Halorhodospira halochloris: one gene and its partner. The protein of the gene in region 1 interacts with the protein of each later gene in a pairwise test. Links are inferred from orthologs where the notes say so. Each region holds a gene or a part of one and is shown on either strand. Other genes may lie near its edges.

What was found.
Region 2: the proteins of hfq (region 1) and rho interact in binary tests that used the Escherichia coli proteins (3 or more experiments, as listed by UniProt). The link is inferred for Halorhodospira halochloris from one-to-one orthologs.

The regions. Positions count from the first base shown.
Region 1 is NZ_AP017372.2:520,726-526,506, reverse strand. The notes cover bases 2,997-5,781. They hold hfq (RNA chaperone Hfq), read right to left. Parts: upstream 4,633-5,781; coding sequence 4,360-4,632; downstream 2,997-4,359. Other genes in these bases: miaA (tRNA (adenosine(37)-N6)-dimethylallyltransferase MiaA), read right to left, coding at 4,685-5,781; hflX (ribosome rescue GTPase HflX), read right to left, coding at 3,045-4,415. In the rest of the region: HH1059_RS02535 (ATP phosphoribosyltransferase regulatory subunit), read right to left, coding at 1-387; HH1059_RS02530 (DUF2065 domain-containing protein), read right to left, coding at 387-578; protease modulator HflC, read right to left, coding at 594-1,487; FtsH protease activity modulator HflK, read right to left, coding at 1,487-2,695. UniProt on the Escherichia coli protein: RNA chaperone that binds small regulatory RNA (sRNAs) and mRNAs to facilitate mRNA translational regulation in response to envelope stress, environmental stress and changes in metabolite concentrations.
Region 2 is NZ_AP017372.2:1,951,838-1,963,406, forward strand. What follows is about bases 3,435-6,425. They hold rho (transcription termination factor Rho), read right to left. Parts: upstream 5,565-6,425; coding sequence 4,305-5,564; downstream 3,435-4,304. Other genes in these bases: HH1059_RS08930 (hypothetical protein), read right to left, coding at 3,435-4,001; HH1059_RS08935 (hypothetical protein), read right to left, coding at 4,070-4,285; trxA (thioredoxin TrxA), read right to left, coding at 5,739-6,068; cysQ (3'(2'),5'-bisphosphate nucleotidase CysQ), read right to left, coding at 6,328-6,425. Also shown: HH1059_RS08915 (porin), read left to right, coding at 1-470; HH1059_RS13430 (porin), read left to right, coding at 708-1,817; more of HH1059_RS08930, read right to left, coding at 2,034-3,434; more of cysQ, read right to left, coding at 6,426-7,152; ADP compounds hydrolase NudE, read right to left, coding at 7,163-7,711; HH1059_RS08960 (acetate/propionate family kinase), read right to left, coding at 8,009-9,190; HH1059_RS08965 (bifunctional enoyl-CoA hydratase/phosphate acetyltransferase), read right to left, coding at 9,221-10,549; HH1059_RS08970 (PHA/PHB synthase family protein), read right to left, coding at 10,575-11,569. UniProt on the Escherichia coli protein: Facilitates transcription termination by a mechanism that involves Rho binding to the nascent RNA, activation of Rho's RNA-dependent ATPase activity, and release of the mRNA from the DNA template.

The DNA of each region.
Region 1 (5,781 bases):
GGCGCCGAGCTGAACCGCATTACGGCTCTGCGCTGCCCCGCCGCCGCGCGCCTGCAGGACACTGCCGAGATAGCACAGCCGGGTAACCCCTTCACGTCGCAGCTGATGGGCATCAACACGGGCCGCTTGCGGGGTTATATCCGGTCGTACCCCAAGCATGCGGCCAGAGAGTTGATCAGTCAGCTTGAATGTCTGCAGATCAAGATCACCGCCCGTCCCCGTCAAGAGGGCATCGAGGAACTCAATGAAGGGCGGCATGATCAGCTCATAACCCCACGCCCGATGCAGGTCAAGGAGCCTTCTGCGCAGCTCTTCGGCCTGCTGGGCACGGGGCGGCAAGAGCTCATCTACGCCATCGGGGAGAAGCCAAGGGGCTTGTCGTTGCATCAATTACGCACCAGGTAGAGTAGCAGCAGGCCAAACCCCATAGAGAGCAGACCTACAACGCGCAGGCTGCCGTCATCCATCTCGGCAGCCTGACGCATTGCGTGTCTAAACATATCCGGGCTAGCCGCCGGCATTATTCCCTCAAGCACCAACAGCAGAGCGATAGCTGTCAGGAAATCCTGTACCGCCATGACAGCCTCCTGCCATCACTCCTGGAGCTCATCAGTTGCAGGGATACCGCCGCCGCCGAAGTAACGGAAGAACTCCGATGTGGGCGAGAGCACGAAGAAGTCATCGCCGGACTCGAACGCCTGCCGGTAAGAGCGCAGACTACGCTGGAAAGCGAAGAATTCCGGCTCTTGGCCATAAGACTGAGCATAGATATCCGCCGCCTCAGCATCGCCCTCACCACGCAGACTCTCGCCTTCGCGATAGGCCTCAGCGAGGATAACGGTGCGCTGTCGATCGGCGTCGGCACGGATGCGTTCGCCGGCCTCGTCACCGCGGGCGCGGATCTCGCGGGCTACCCGCTCACGGTCAGCGACCATGCGCTCAAAGATGGAATCGGTAACATCTTCCGGCAGATCAATACGCTTGAGCCGCACATCAAGGACCTCAAGGCCAAGATTCTGCGCCGCATCAGCGGTAGCTTCGCGCAGGATCTGCATTATCTCTACCCTCTCGCCGGAGATAATATCCTGCACCATGCGCTTACCGAACTCCGCTCGCAACCCGTCACGAATGATCTCGCGCAAGCGCTGGTTGGCCCGTTCCGGATCGCCGCGCACCGTCATGTAAAAGCGCTCGGCATCGGCGATGCGCCACTTTACAAAAGAGTCGACAATCAGGTTCTTCTTCTCCGAGGTCAAGAAGCGCTCCGGCGATTCGTCGAGGTTCTGCACCCGAGCATCGAACTTACGGACGTTGTTGACAAACGGCAACTTAAAGTGGAGCCCTGGATCGTAATCCGACTCTACTACCTCACCGAGGCGGAACTTCAGCGCCAACTCTTTCTCGGAGACCGTAAACATCGAGAAATAGGCTAGCACTGCAACCACTAAAACCAGGGGCAGGACGACATTCTGAAGTATCTTACTCATTAGCGCGTCCCCCTATCACGCAGTGCATCACGTGCCCGCAGAGTCGGCGTAACGGCGTCGCGCTCGTCAGCCACGTCGATATTGGCCAACGGCTGTTGTTGACCCATGCCTGTCGTAGTACGACCGCCCATTATCTTATCTAGCGGTAGGTACATAAGTGACTGGCTTGCCTCCGAATCAAGCATTAGTTTGCTGCTCTTACCCAGGATCTCCTCCATCGTCTCAAGATAGAGGCGCTGGCGCATCAAATCAGGGGCATTGCGGTATTCCGCAACCAAGGCATCGAAGCGCGAAGCATCACCCTCAGCCCGGGCAACAACCTGCTCGCGATAACCCTGTGCCTCTTCGAGGATACGCGCTGCCTGACCCTGGGCCCGCGGGATCAGCTCATTGGCATAGGCCTGGGCCCGGTTAATCTTGCGCTGCTCATCTTCACGAGCGCGAATGGCGTCCTCAAACGCCGGCTGCACCTCTTCCGGGGGTTGGATATCCTGCACCGCAACTTGCACAACAGCGAGGCCGGTTTCATAAGTGTCCATGACCTCTTGGAGCAACCGCTGAGTCTCGCGGGCTACCTCGGTGCGCCCTTCGGTGAGCACAAAGTGGAGTTCACGCTTACCTATTATCTCCCGGATGGCACTCTCAGTTACCTGTTTTAAGGTCTCTTCCGGCATGCGGAAGTTGAACAGATAGAGGAACGGATCCTGGACCTGGTACTGTGCCGCAATACGCACATCAACGATATTCTCGTCACGGGTTATCATCAGCGCCTCATGGGGCACCGGGCGCGATTGGCCTTGCATCGTCTCATAACCGACCTCGGCTATGCGGCGCTGCTCGACGTTAACCCGCTCGACGTTGCCTATCGGCCACGGCCAGTGCCAATGGGGCCCCGGCTCGGTAGTATCGGCGTGCTTACCGAAGGTCAGCTCGACCCCTCGCCAACCCTGATCGACTATGTATATGCCGGACAGTCCCCAGATTATAAAGGCCGCCGCAGCCAGCAGACCGATTCCGACGCTGCCAGGTCCGCGCGGTGATGGGCCATCCCCATCACTGGAGGCTCGCTTGCCACCAAAGAGGCCGTTGATCTGGTCACGTAGCTTACGGAACACCTCATCAAGATCGGGCGGCCCACCGCTGCCACCGCCTTTGGGGCCACCTCCCCAGGGATCGCGGCCACCGCCGCCGGGTTCATTCCAAGCCATTCATTGCTCCATAGTTCCGGTGTGAGACACCATCGATGCACGGTCTCGAGATTCTATTTGGACGGACTGATTGCCGCAACCACCGCCTGCGACCCTGCCTTTGATACCGATATATTATAAACACAAAAACCCCGAACATTACTAACTGCAGCGCTGCTTATTCCCGTAAGTGCCCATTGTCTCTAGGAACCTCTAAAGACCCCCCCGGGGCCACTCAACTGCCCAGGCGTGGAGGTCTTGGCGCCAGGGATGGCGCCATGAAGCCTCCAGGGATGGATTCACGGCGTCCTCCACACCGGGCAGTTGAGTGGCCCCGGGGGAGTCTTTAGAGATTCCCTCAGCGGACAGTTTATGGTCTACTGACCACTTCGCGCTCCAACCCCTCGCGAGCATGCAGCCGCTCCAATTCATGATTAGGCAGCTCCACTTCCAGCTCCAGGGTGCCATTATCGGCATAGCTCTCATTGATCACACTGCCGAGGCGAAACAGCTCGGAGCGCAGCTTGCCTTGCTCCGGGGCCAGTGACACCAGGCGCCGCACCCGCTGCGGCCCAAGGCGTGCGGCAACGGCGGCAAGCAAGTCATCGAGCCCCGCCGCCGGCTCTTGAGCGGATATGCGCACCCCTTCGAGTTCGCCGACATCGGTGTAGAACGGCCCTGCCGTAAGCGCCGTAGTATCCACCTTATTATAGACTCGCAATACCGGAACGTTCTGCGCACCAATCTCGTCCAGAACCGTTTCTACCTGCTCGATCTGGTGCTCGCGCTCCTGCGCCCCGGCATCGATGACGTGCAACAACAGATCCGCCTCACTAACCTCCTCCAGGGTCGAGCGGAAGGCGGCGACTAGATCGTGCGGCAACCTACTGATAAAACCAACCGTATCGGAGATCACCGCAGCCGCCCCAGGGGCCAAGTCGACTCGGCGCCAGGAGGTGTCCAGGGTCGCAAAGAGGCGATCTTCGGCGTGCCGCTCCGATCCAGTCAAGGCATTAAACAGGGTAGTCTTACCGGCGTTGGTGTAGCCGACCAGGGAGACCACCGGTAGCTGACGCCGCCGCCGGGCTTTGCGGCCTTGCTCACGATTGCGCCTGACCTTGACCAAGCGGCGCTCAATCTGCTTTATCCGCCCGCTAATCATGCGCCGGTCCATCTCCAGCTGCTTCTCACCTGGACCGCGCAAGCCGATGCCGCCCTTTTGCCGCTCCAAGTGCGACCAGCCTCGCACCAAGCGACTAGAGACATGCTTGAGCTGCGCCAACTCGACCTGTAGACGCCCCTCAAAGGTTTGTGCCCGCTGGGCAAAGATATCCAGAATCAGGCCGGTTCGATCGAGGACGCGGCAATTAAGATCCGCCTCAAGATTGCGCTCCTGAGCTGCCGAGAGAGGCTGATCGATTAGGACCAGAGCTACTCCCAAATCAGCGACCTGCTCGGCCAGCTCGGCTACCTTACCACGGCCTAAAAAGGTCCGTGGGTCGGGGGTATCCCGGCGGTGATCGAAGCGCCCGACAATATCCGCTCCGGCCGAACGCGCTAGGGCTGCCATCTCTTCGGCTGCATCAAGGGCATCGCCTGGCATCCGCACATGCACCGTGACTGCCCGCTCACCGCCGCTCGGGCGGGCAAATAGATCAGCAGGCCCACTGCTGCTGAGTATACGTTCAGCGATCGCTCTCCTCCTGACCGTGTTCAAGGTCGGTAGGCTGATCGTCCCCAAGCGCAGGTATCCGCACCCGCCGCGCCGGGACTATAGTTGAGATTGCATGTTTATAGACCATCTGATTTACATTATTGCGCAATAAAACCACAAATTGATCGAAGGATTCGATCTGGCCCTGAAGCTTTATCCCATTAACCAAATATATAGATACCGGCACCTTCTCCTTGCGCAGGGTATTTAGAAACGGCTCTTGCAGTGACTGCCCTTTTGACATGGCGTTAGGCCTCGTCTGAATTGTTGTTGTTATGTGGGCCCACGGTTAAACCCTACCGTGCAAACACTTCCTCTATCAGTCTACTTACTTTGACGTAGTGCTGGCTAGAGGGACCGACATCAATGTTATACGCCGGTTCCAGCCGCTCACGGACAGTACTCTCGCGCCCACTCGGCAAACCCATAATGGGCCTCTTTCCGCTGCACGGCGTGGCTGGAAAATGGCGGCGCATCCAGGTCAGCTGCCGCTTAGCATATTTCCTAGTAGCACTGACTCCACGGCGAATCATCTCATTATAGGCACACTGCCCACAGATATACTGCCAAACTTGACGATAACCTACCGCCCGTAGAGCGGGCAAATGCAGCCCAAGATCAGCACGCCGATAGAGCATCAGCACCTCCCCCACCAAGCCGGCTGCCAACATGGCCCGGAAACGCTGTTCGATGCGCTCATGTAGCCAGGCCCTACTAACCGGCTGCAACGCTATCTTAAGTGGCCTTGCCGCCAAGCCAGGGACACCCGGCTGGCGCTGTATCTCGCTCATCGGGCGGCCTGTTAAGCGGTGCACCTCTAACGCCCGCTGGATGCGCTGAGCGTCGTTAGGGTGGAGGCGCTGCGCGGTCTCTGGATCCTGTTCGGCCAAGCGCTGGTGCAGATGGGCCAACCCGCAGCGCGCAGCCTCTGCCTCGAGCTCTTGCCTAATCTGCTGATCGGCCCCCGGCATTGGTGATAAACCCTGCTCAAGGGCTTGGAAATACAGCCCGGTACCACCAACAAACAGTGGCACCCGAGCGCGGGCACGAATCTGTGCTACTACTTGCTGGGCGTCTTGGACAAAATCTGCCGCCGAGTACGGCTCTGCCGGGTCGCGCAAATCGATGAGGTGATGCGCCACTTCCCGCCTCAGCGCTACCCCCGGTTTGGCGGTGCCAATATCCAAGCCTCGATAAACTTGGGCCGAATCTACACTGACAATCTCCACCGGCAGGCGCCGAGCCAGCTCTATGGCGATATCGCTCTTACCAACCGCCGTCGGCCCCATTAAGAATACGACCCCGGGCCGAGGCTGCTGAACGTCGCCTAAAAACTCCGCTGTATAGCGCTCACTGCTTGGGTTACTTGAACCTTGATTGAGTGGCGATTTGT
Region 2 (11,569 bases), 1.4 Mb from region 1 along the record:
GCGCCACATTCAATGATGGGCCTCTATCAAGCGCATTTACACTGTGGCAAGTAACCGATAACGAGGGCGATGATTTCACCCTCATATCTCTAGCAGGCCGCTATGATTTAGACTTCATGGTCCTATCAGCCCAGTTCTCCGGGCAAAGCCATGATGCTGACGATAGCGACCATACGGGAGCCTCGTTTGGCTTTATGATGCCTATGGGTAATACAGGCCGCATTAAGGGCATAGTAAGTCAGTTTATGTCAGATGATGATGACGATGACTTCACCACTGTGGCAGCAGGATACGACCATATCTTTAGTGATCGCACCGAACTGCGCCTAGCGGTGGCCGCCACCATAAATGATGAAGAGAGAAGTAGTACGCCGCATACCCACGGCATGTACGGTCCATCATCCGGGGTAGACCCTGCGGCTGATGAGACACACACCACAGTCAGCGCCAACCTACGCCACTCCTTCTAAGCTGCTGGACAGGTTGAGCTAGCTTTAAGCTGTCTGCTCCATATAACCAACCACAAGCAGACAGCACTCGCCTCGGGCCCGCTAGGTCATCTAGCGGGTCCTTTTTTTATCGGGGCATTCGGCAATCGAAAGCCGCCAAAACTCCTGCTCCCACAAAAGTTGTAAATATACTAAATCTGAGATATTATTTAGACATTAATCATTTTTGTCTTATATCAATACAAGAGCAGCCAACCTATGCGCAAAAGACTCACAGCAATCGCCACCATTACCGCCTTGTGTTCACCACTTGCTCTACTCGCAGCCGACAAAGATAAAGAAGAAGAAGGCGTCGAATTCTACGGCCATGTCGGCTACGAACTGCAGTTCCTCGACGATGATATCAGTGAGGCCGACGGACTCGACTGGGGGGCATACCTCTCCCGCATCGGCCTGCGCAACAGCCACGCAATAAATGACCAACTTAAAGCCACCTACCAGGTAGAAAGCTTTATCCTCCACGGCCCGAGTGGCGACAATATAGGCTTTCGTAATACCTATGGCGGCCTGAAGAGCGAGAGCTTCGGCGAGGTCCGGGTCGGGCGCCACGACACCCCGTACAAACGAGCCAACCTGCCCTTCTTCGCCGGCGCCAACATGCTCTTCGATAACGCGCAAGGCTCCGGGACAGGACTGGGCCAGTGGAACACCGCGCTGGGCAAAGATACACCGCAGAATGGCGATTTTGAAACGATTGATCGCAACCGCGGCTTCATCGCCCAGCGCTTCCAGCGCTGGCACGGCACCCTGCACTACATCAGCCCGCAAGTCCACGGCCTAACCCTGGAGGCGGCAATGCGCCCGGTGCAGGAAAACGGCGGGGAAGACAACTGGGTCGATTACTCGGCCTCGCTCACCTACCGCCTCGGCGAGAGCTGGATGTTCAATACCGCCTATGAGAGCGAAGGCGCCATTGACGATGGCGGCAACGGCGGCAGTGGTGTATATCAAACATGGCTAGCCGGGGCACTCTTCACCGCTACCGACTGGCTAACAGTCGGCGCCCAGATCGAAAACCTGGACATCGACGTCAACAGCGATATTAATGGCGATCTGATGCGCCTAATGGTGCCGATCAAGCTGAGCTTCGGCGACTACTACGTCAACACCTTCCTTAAGTACGACGACTTTGATTATGAACACAAACCAGATGAAAATGTAACAGAAGACGACGACTGGTTCGACATCGGCATGCAGGCCGGCTACTACCTGGATCCGGAGCATAACACCCAGGTCTACGCCGCTGCCGGCAGCGCCGAGGACATAGAGGCCGTTAACTACGCCGTCGGTTTCCGCTACCAGTGGTAAGCCCCAAGGCTAGCGCGGACTGTCTATGACGTTATTGCGTTATGACTCGCCATGGACGGCGAGCGTAGCGCCTTCAGGACGCCTAATAAATCTCCCGGAGCCTATTGATCGCCCCCTGTGTTGAGGCCTTGGAGCCGTGGATGGCGCCATGAAACATCCAGAGATGGATTCACGGCGCCCGCCAAACGGGGCACCTAATCTCTCCGCGACAACAGCCTAATAATGAACCCCCGGCCGCGCCTCAACCTCAGCCGGCAGCTGATAACCGCCATCGAGCTGCGAGCCCCCTACACCAAACCAGACCATCGCCCCGGGACCAGAATCCAGATCACTCACCCGCACCCCAAAACCCCAAATATCAAAGCTTCCGCCCAGTTCAATAAACGGATAAGAGTCATCAACCCGCCCCGAAGGCATATCGATATCGGCACCACTATCGTCCCAGCTGCCCCTTTGCCACGCCTTATTAAGAGTCACCCAGCCGATCCCCATACCGACCGGCTGCCAAAAGCCGACCCCTAAAGACCCCTGCCAATTAAACAGGTCTAGCGTATCATCGCCGTCGTCTTGGCCACCTTGTCCAGCAGAGGAATACTCAACATCATACTGCTCCCGCCGATAGGCCAACTCACCACCAAAAACAAAGGGCATGGCACGGGCAAAGTAGTGCGCCGTAGCGCCGAGTTGGAAACTGGCATCGGTGCGCGAGATACCAGATATATCCGCGTCCTCAGCAGCGAAATCGGCAAAGCTAGCACTGCCATCCTCCACCGGCAGCGAGTAGTCGTCCCCCGGATCACCACCATAAAGGCCGAGGTTCACCCCCCAACGCCAACCAAAATAGTGCGGGAATCGATCCGGCGGCCTAGCATATTCACGCTTGATCCGCTCATCCTCACGCAGCACTATCTCCTCGACGATATCCTGATAACGCGGATTATCCCGAGTCACTCGGACCCGATAAGTGCCCGCCTCAGCGGGACGGCGGATCGACCGACTCTCGATCCCATAGCCCTCCAGCCGGATCAGGGCACCGCCTTCAGCACTCAGATCAAGCTCACCGAATCGCCGCTCAGTCAACCCGGCGCTGTAAAAGTACGCCGGGGTCGCCGAATCGATACGGATAGTCTCATCTCTCTCGCGGTAATCTACCGTACCCTCGATGCGTAACCGGTACTCCCTTCCCTGCTCAAGCTCTACCCGTGCCGGTGTCACGTACTCGCTGCCAGCGATCCGCATGACTGCGCCGGCCGGCTGGCTATGCAGGTAGAGCACCGCCACATCCTGTTCACGCCACTGACGCGGATAGAGTGTCTCAACCAAACGCTGCTCATCACTGAGCAGATTGCGATGGCGGCGCTCACGCCCCTCGACAACCACTTTGACGGCCGAAGTGAGGTCACCAACTCGGCGCTCGTCGGTCCAACCGCCACTATCGGTTACCAGACGATAACCATCTATGTTCAGCGTAAGGGATGGCTGAGGCCGCAGTGTCTGCCGATCGAGTACCGCAAAACGCACCCTGGTGCCATCGATGACCGGGACGACATGGATACGCTCAAGCGCCTCGCGCGCTGCTTCAGTAAAGTAGCTAGCAAAAGTAGTCTCACCATGCTGGGGGATATAAGCCCGTTCATCAGCCAACTCTAGCCGCTCAACAGTGGCTAAACCACTCAGGGCACGCTGGAAGCGCAAACCGGGGCGAGAGTCTGGGGTGGCTTCTATGAGCTCCAATTGTGCTAGTGCGGGGGCTTGTCGCCGGGCCCTGGAGCGCATCTGCTCCATTTGTTCATCGGCTACCCTGACGCTGACCAGCCAGCCGTCTGCGGAGCGTTTCTCGCTGACCACCTCGGCCCCTTCAATGACCGCATGGCTCAGCGAGCTTATACTGGATTGGAATTCGAGCTCTTCGGCCAGCTCGATATCGCTATCGTCGGCCTCACCGCGACGCTGCAGCAAGCGGTATACCTCCCGCTGCTCACCGCGGATGGCAGTAACCACAGCCCCGGCGATCTGATAATAGGCCTCTTGACGGGCTTGCTCAGGCCTTTCCGCTGCGCCGTAACCGTAAGTGTAGCCCGACTGCTCCTGCTCCTGGAGCTGTCCTCTTAGCTCATCGCCACCAGGCGGGCGGTCACCGTATCCGGCACACCCGATGAGTGCCGCAAGAGCAATAAGAAGCAACGCGAGGGAGGGCGACCATCTCCCCCATATTGTCACTGGAAAGCCCGGTGAGGCTTTCACATCGGATCTCAGTTATCGCGGTCGAGCATCCGCTCCCTGGCGTCATCCTTGCCGCGCTCCAGGTCACGGACCTCTTCATCACGGCGCTCACGCTCGAGCCTCTCCTGCTCAGCCTCCTGTGCCGCACGCTCAGAGGCATCGTTGGCACAGCCGCTAAGCATAGCCGCTGACAGGCCCAGCGTAGCCACTCCAAATACCGCCGCCATCAAGGTAATTGCTCTCATCTCTTCCCCCCGCCTTTACTCATCGCTTCATAGCCTCGAAGAATTCAGCGTTGGTCTTGTTATCCTTGAGCTTATCCAGGAGGAACTCGACCGCCGCCACTTCATCCATGTTATGCAACAATTTGCGCAAAATCCAGGTCTTTTGCAACTCTTCGGGGGTCATCAGCAACTCTTCACGGCGGGTACCGGAGCGGTTGAGGTGGATGGCCGGATAGATCCGCTTCTCGGCGATCTTCCGATCCATGTGCAGCTCCATATTCCCGGTGCCCTTAAACTCCTCGTAGATCACCTCATCCATGCGCGACCCGGTCTCGACCAAGGCAGTGGCGAGGATTGTCAAGCTGCCGCCCTCCTCGACATTGCGCGCGGCACCGAAGAAGCGCTTCGGCCGGTGCAGGGCGTTGGCATCGACGCCCCCGGTCAGCACCTTGCCGGATGACGGCACCACCGTGTTATAGGCACGGGCAAGACGGGTAATGGAGTCGAGCAGGATGACAACATCCATCTTATGCTCGACCAAGCGCTTGGCCTTTTCGATAACCATCTCGGCGACCTGCACATGGCGCGTAGCCGGCTCATCAAAGGTCGACGAGACCGTCTCGGCTTCGAGCACCGAACGCGCGAACTCGGTCACCTCCTCGGGGCGCTCATCGATCAGCAGAACGATTAGATAGCACTCTGGGAAGTTGGCGTTGATGCTCTGCGCAACATTCTGCAGCATCATGGTCTTACCGGCCTTGGGCGGGGAGACGATCAACCCCCGTTGCCCTTTGCCAATCGGCGCGACGAGATCTATGACCCGGGCGGTGAGGTCTTCGGTAGACCCATTGCCCCGCTCCATGCGCATTCGATTACGCGTAAACAGCGGGGTCAGGTTCTCGAACAGAACCTTGTTCTTGGCTGCCTCGGGCGGTTCATAGTTGATCTGGTCAACCTTAAGCAGCGCGAAATAGCGCTCACCATCTTTGGGAGGACGGATCTTGCCGGTGATGGTATCGCCGGTACGCAAGGCGAAGCGCCGGATCTGGCTAGGCGAGACGTATATATCGTCCGGCCCGGCCATATACGAGGCGTCCGCCGAGCGCAGGAAGCCGAAGCCGTCCTGGAGTATCTCCAGAACCCCGTCGCCATAAATGGAATCACCATTCTTGGCATGAGCCTTGAGAATGGCGAAGATGATGTCTTGCTTCCGCGAGCGGGCAGTGCCCTCTATGCCCATTTCTTGGGCAATCTCCAGAAGCTCAGTAGCAGGCTTTCTCTTTAAGTCGGTAAGATTCATGATTCGCTTTGAGTGCGGGGGAACACGAGCGCGCTTTTACCGGTAAAGGCCTAGACTAAGGCTTGCGCTCCGGATCAGCAGCCGGACTTCGAGGACAAGGTCTGGGAGCTGGCAGATGGTAGCGCAAATGAATTGTGGAGATAACCACACTGCGGTAAAAAAGCGCCTCTTCCGTTAAAGGTTACTGTCGATAAACGCGGTTAATTGTGACTTGGAAAGGGCACCGACTTTAGTGGCCTCAACATTGCCATTCTTGAACAACATGAGGGTCGGTATGCCGCGAATGCCGTACTTGGGGGGGGTCTCGGGGTTTTCGTCGATGTTTAGCTTGACTACTTTGAGCTTGCCCTTGTACTCACCAGCTATCTCCTCAAGTATCGGTGCGATCATCTTACAGGGGCCACACCACTCTGCCCAGTAATCTACTAACACCGGCTCGCTGGACTTGAGCACATCTTCATCAAAGCTTTGATCGCTTGCGTGGACGATAGCACCTTCGCTCACGATTTATAACCTCCAGGTTCTAATGCAGAACACAAATTACGATGGATTTTCCGTAGACCTCGGAATCCTGTATGGATTTCGGGCATAGCTCTTCGCTTCATGCCAGGTACTCGGATGCGGGACTATCGAGCCCTTACAGGAGGGCCGACGGGTTTAATTCGAGTTAGAAATTGACGTTAGTACGGAAAATAGCTGCCGGAAGCGCTAATGTCAACTATTATAACCTCTAACGGAGCCCAGCAGGCTATCCGGGTTGTTGCTAACGCTGCTCCCAGTTAAGAGCTGAGACTAATCGTTGCCAATCGTAGTCAACATCACCAACGGCAATAAAGTCCGGATTTAGCAGAGAATCTTTTTGGTTATAGCGCAGTTGTTGCAACCCTATATCCATTATGCGGCCGCCGGCGGCCTCGAGCACGCACTGCGCCGCGCCGGTATCCCATTCGCAGGTCGGCCCAAAGCGCGGATAGAGATCCGCTTCGCCCTGCGCTACTCGGCAGATCTTCAAGGAGCTGCCGACTGATAACTCATGGTACTCACCGAGGCGTTCCAGGATATTCTCGATCGCCGCCTCACGGTGGGAGCGGCTGACCACGACGGTCAACGGCGACTGCGCCCGGCGTGTGGCAATGGTCTGCATACCGTTACTATCGAAACGGTAGGCGCGCTCTCCCGCCGCTGCACTCCAGGTGGTCGCCAGATCTGGGGCGTGGACCACGCCGAGCACCGGACGGCCATTGTCGATGAGGGCTATATTGACCGTAAACTCGCCGTTGCGCTTGATAAACTCGCGAGTGCCATCGAGCGGATCAATAAGCCAGTAGTTGTTCCAGCTGCGCCGGGTGACGGCATCGATGTCGTCACCCTCTTCGCTGAGCTGCGGTATATCGGGCGTCAACCGCCGCAGGCCGGCAGCAATGGTCTCATGAGCGGCGCGATCGGCGCGCGTCAGGGGGGATTCATCGTCTTTCGCCTCGACGGCGAAATCACTACTACGATACACCTCGAGGATTCTCTCCCCAGCTGTCTCAGCGATCTCGCGCAGCGGCTCAAGCCAGGTATACCACTCTTGAAGCGCGGTCATAGGTTCTCCGTTAACGGGCGGCCAAATAATCGCGGGCCAAATAGAGCGCGGCGATGGAGCGTGCTTCGGTAAGCTCCTCTTCAGCGAGCAAGGCGGGAAGTTCGGCCAAGGGCCAGGGCACGACCTCTATCACCTCCGGCTCATCGCCGGGCAGGCGGTATTCGTAAAGCTCCTCTGCGAGCATGATCTGGGTGCGATGGCCGAAATAGCCCGGCGCCAATGTCAGATCACGCAAGTGGGTAATCCGCTTAGCACCGTAACCTACCTCTTCCATCATCTCTCGGTCTGCCGCCTGCTGCGGGTTCTCGCCCGGCTCTACCCGACCTTTAGGCAGACCTAGTTCGTAGCGCTCGGTACCTGCGGCGTACTCACGGATGAGCAGTACCCGCCTATCGTCTGTCACCGGCACAACGAGCACGGCACCGTTCGCCCCGCCACCGAGGCGCTCGTATTCGACTTCAACGCCGTTACTAAAGCGCAATCCCACCGCCTCGACCCGGAACAGGCGCGAACGGGCGACGATGTTGCGGTATGTAGTTTGCGGGTAGCGCTCAGTCATGCAGGCCGTCTGTAATTTGAAGTCGCTCGGACAGTCTCCGATTGTAACGCGACGGGGTGCCACATCTCTAGCGGCAGCCGGGGAATTCCTACCTTCTTTACGGAGTCTATAAGAGCTCCCCCGTAGCCATTTAGCTGTTCCGGTGTGGAGGACGCCGTGAATCCATCCCTGGAGGCTTCATGGCGCCATCCTTGGCGCCAAGACCTCCACACCGGAACAGCTAAATGGCTACGGGGAGCTCTTAGAGGCCTCCTTAGAGGCGTCTTTTCCTAATCTGGCGTATAGGGTTTGAGCAGTTTATCGAGACAACAGCGCAATGGTATGCGCCGCGATTACCCGCTCCTCGTCTGTAGGTATCACCCAGGCGCTAAGCTGGCTCTCGGGGGTAGTAATAAGCGGCCCATTATTTAGGTTAGCCGCTTGATCGAGCTCCATACCAAACCAGTGCAGGCCATTGACGATACGCTCGCGCACCTCGGCGGCATGCTCGCCGATCCCGGCGGTAAAGATCAGGGCATCGAGTCCACCGAGGGCGGCGGCGAGGCTGCCGATTTCGCGCAGGATGCGGTAACAGAACAGCTCTACCGCCTCTGTAGCCGCCGGCTCACTACTGCTGAGCAGCTGACGCATATCGGCGGAGATGCCGGAGACGCCAAGCAGGCCCGATTCGCGGTAGAGTAGCCGCTCGACCTGTTCCAGGCTCATGCCCTCCATGCGCTGCAGATGGAGTACAACCCCCGGGTCGATATTACCGCAGCGCTGGCCCATCGGCAGGCCATCGAGGGCGGTAAAACCCATGGTCGTGGCCACGCTACGCCCCTCATGCAGGGCACAGAGGCTGGCGCCGGCGCCAAGGTGAGCAACAACGGCCCGCCCGCGGGCGGCGCGCTGATCGTACTCGGGCAGCAGGGCCGCGATGCGCTCGTAGGAAAGCCCGTGGAAGCCGTAGCGGATCACCCCGCGCTGTTCGTATTCCCGCGGCAGGGCAAAGCGCTGAGCCACCGCCGGCTGAGTTCGATGGAATGCGGTATCGAAGCAGGCTACCTGGGGCAGCTCGGGGGCCACCCGGCGCACCGCCTCTACTGCCGCTAGATTGTGCGGCTGATGTAGCGGGGCTAGCGATTCGAGCTCGTGCAAATCGCCCAGTACCGCATCATCTATCAGCACCGGCGCGCTATAGTGGCGACCGCCATGGACTATGCGATGCCCCGCCCCGCGCAGGGTCAGTTCACCCAGACTGGAGCGGACGTGCTCAAGCACCGCACGCAGGGCGCTGTCGTGATCTACCCCGTGGCCAAGATCACTGCTTACCGGTGCCGACTGATGATCTTCCAGGTGTAGCCGCGACGCGGTGCCGGCCACCCCCACCCCTTCTACCTGGCCGCTTAAATACTCGGTTAAGTCTTGCTCGGTATGGGCATAGACCGCGAACTTTATGCTCGAGGAGCCGGCGTTGAGTACCAGGATAGCGTCATTCATAAGCTTATCTATGGATAGAATCCGTTACCTTTACAGGTGAGCCAAGCCCCGCCGCTTGCGTTCAGCGACCAGCACGGCAATAGCACAAGAGGCCAACCGGGCAATGACATCATCCGCCCGGCTGGTGAGCACGATCGGCACCCGGGCACCGAGGACGATGCCGGCGGCCTCGGCATCGGCCAGGTAGTAGAGCTGTTTGGCCATCATGTTGCCCGACTCGAGATCGGGGGCAATGAGGATATCCGGGTTCCCGGCCACCTGCGAGGTGATCCGTTTGGTCCGCGCCGCACTCTCCGAGATGGCGTTATCAAAGGCCAACGGGCCGTCGAGCAAGCCGCCGAAGATCTGCCCCCGGTCGGCCATCTTACACAGCGCGGCGGCATCGAGGGTCGAGGGGATATCCGGGTTGACCGACTCGGTCGCCGATAGTATTGCCACCCGCGGCTGCTCGACACCGAGGGCGTGGGCAAGCTCAATGGCGTTCTGGCATATATCGCGCTTTTGGGCCAGACTCGGCGAGATGTTGATCGCCGCATCTGAGATCAGCAGCGGGCGCGGGTAGCTCGGCACATCCATGGCGTAGACATGGCTGATGCGCCGCTCGGTGCGCAGCCCCTTTTGGCGGTTGACCACCGCCCCCATCAGCTCATCGGTGTGCAGCGAGCCTTTCATCAGACCTTCGACCTCACCGCGGCGGGCGAGATCGACAGCGGCCTCGGCCGCCTCATGCGAGTGCTCGACATCGATTATCGGCAGATCGCCGAGGTTGATGCCGGCCTCATCCGCAGCAGCGCGGATCTTGTATTCGGGACCGACTAGGGTCAGCTGCATTAAGCCGTGCTCGGATGCTTGAATGGCGCCGTGCAGGGAGAGGGCGTCGACCGGATGGACCACCGCCGCACTCATCGGCTCGACGTTATCGGCCATCCGCAAGAGCCGGCGCAGCTGCCGCCGACGACCGCGCGAGGTGCTCGCCACCATGGAGTCGGTCTCGCCATTGGCGATCTCCTCCGCCGGGGCGCTGACGGTTATCCGGCCACTGATGACCGGTTCGCCGTCTTCGCGGGTGGCCCGGGCATCGAGGATCACCCGCCGACCATCATCCTGCTTGTCGATCACCTCCAGGGTAACCGTTACCGTATCACCGAGGCCGATACTACCCTCATAGACCAGCTCCTGCGCCAACGGCACCGTGCCTGGACCAGGCAACTCGGTGCAGACAGCGTTAATAAGCATGGTTCCGGGCCACAGGCCCTCGCCGAGGATACGCATATCCTCGTGGTTGAGACGACTGGTGGTCTCTGCCCTATCGCCTATACTTATCTGAGAGTAGGGTCGGTTTTGTGCGCCGTTAGCCATAGTAGGTTATCTTCTCCTTACTCGGTTATTTCTGCAGCACATAGGTGCCGGGTGCATCGGCCAACGGCTGATAGGTACCCGAGCTCTGCCCCACGCTCGGCGGGGCGCCACGATTACTGGAGTGCTCGCGCAGCCACTGCTGCCAATCCGGCCACCAGGAACCCTGCTTCTGCTCAGCCTTATCCAGGAAAGAGTCGGGTGAGACGTAAGGGTCGGAAGCCTTGCGCGGCAGGATGCGGAAGGTGCGCCGCGGATGGCCCGGGGGGGTGACTATGCCGGCGTTGTGGCCACCGGTGGTCAAGGCGAAGGTGACATCCGCCCGCGGCAGGAAGCGGTTGATCTTGAAGACTGAGCGCCACGGGGCGATATGGTCTTTCTCGGTGCCAATTGCGAAGGTCGGCACTTGAATATCGCCGATGTGGATGGGCTGGCCGCCGACGTCGTAGCGATCCTCAACGAAGTCGTTGTTGAGAAAGAGCCAGCGCAGGTATTCGCTGTGCATGCGGTAGGGCAAGCGCGTCAGGTCGGCATTCCAGGCCATCAGGTCGATGACCTTACCGCGGTCACCCATCATGTAGTCGTGGATCAATCGGGAATAGATCAGGTCCTTGGAGCGCAGCAGCTGGAATGCGCCGGCCATCATGCTGCCATCGAGGTAGCCCTTCTCCCACATCATATCTTCGATGAAGGTCACCTGGCTTTCGTCGATGAATAGCTCCAACTCGCCGGGCTCGGTGAAATCTGCCTGCGCTGCCAGAAGGGTCATGGACGCTAGGCGCTCGTCGCCGTCGCGGGCCATGGTTGCGGCGGCGAGCATGAGCAAGGTGCCACCGAGGCAGTAACCGACGCCGTGAACCTTCTGCTCCGGCACGATGCTGGTAACCGCTTCCAGGGCTTCCATGACCCCCTCGCGGCGGTAGTTGCTCATGCCGAGGTCACGGTCTTCGGAGCCGGGATTTTTCCACGAGATGGTAAAGACGGTGTGGCCTTTGCTGACCAGGTATTCGACCATCGATTTGC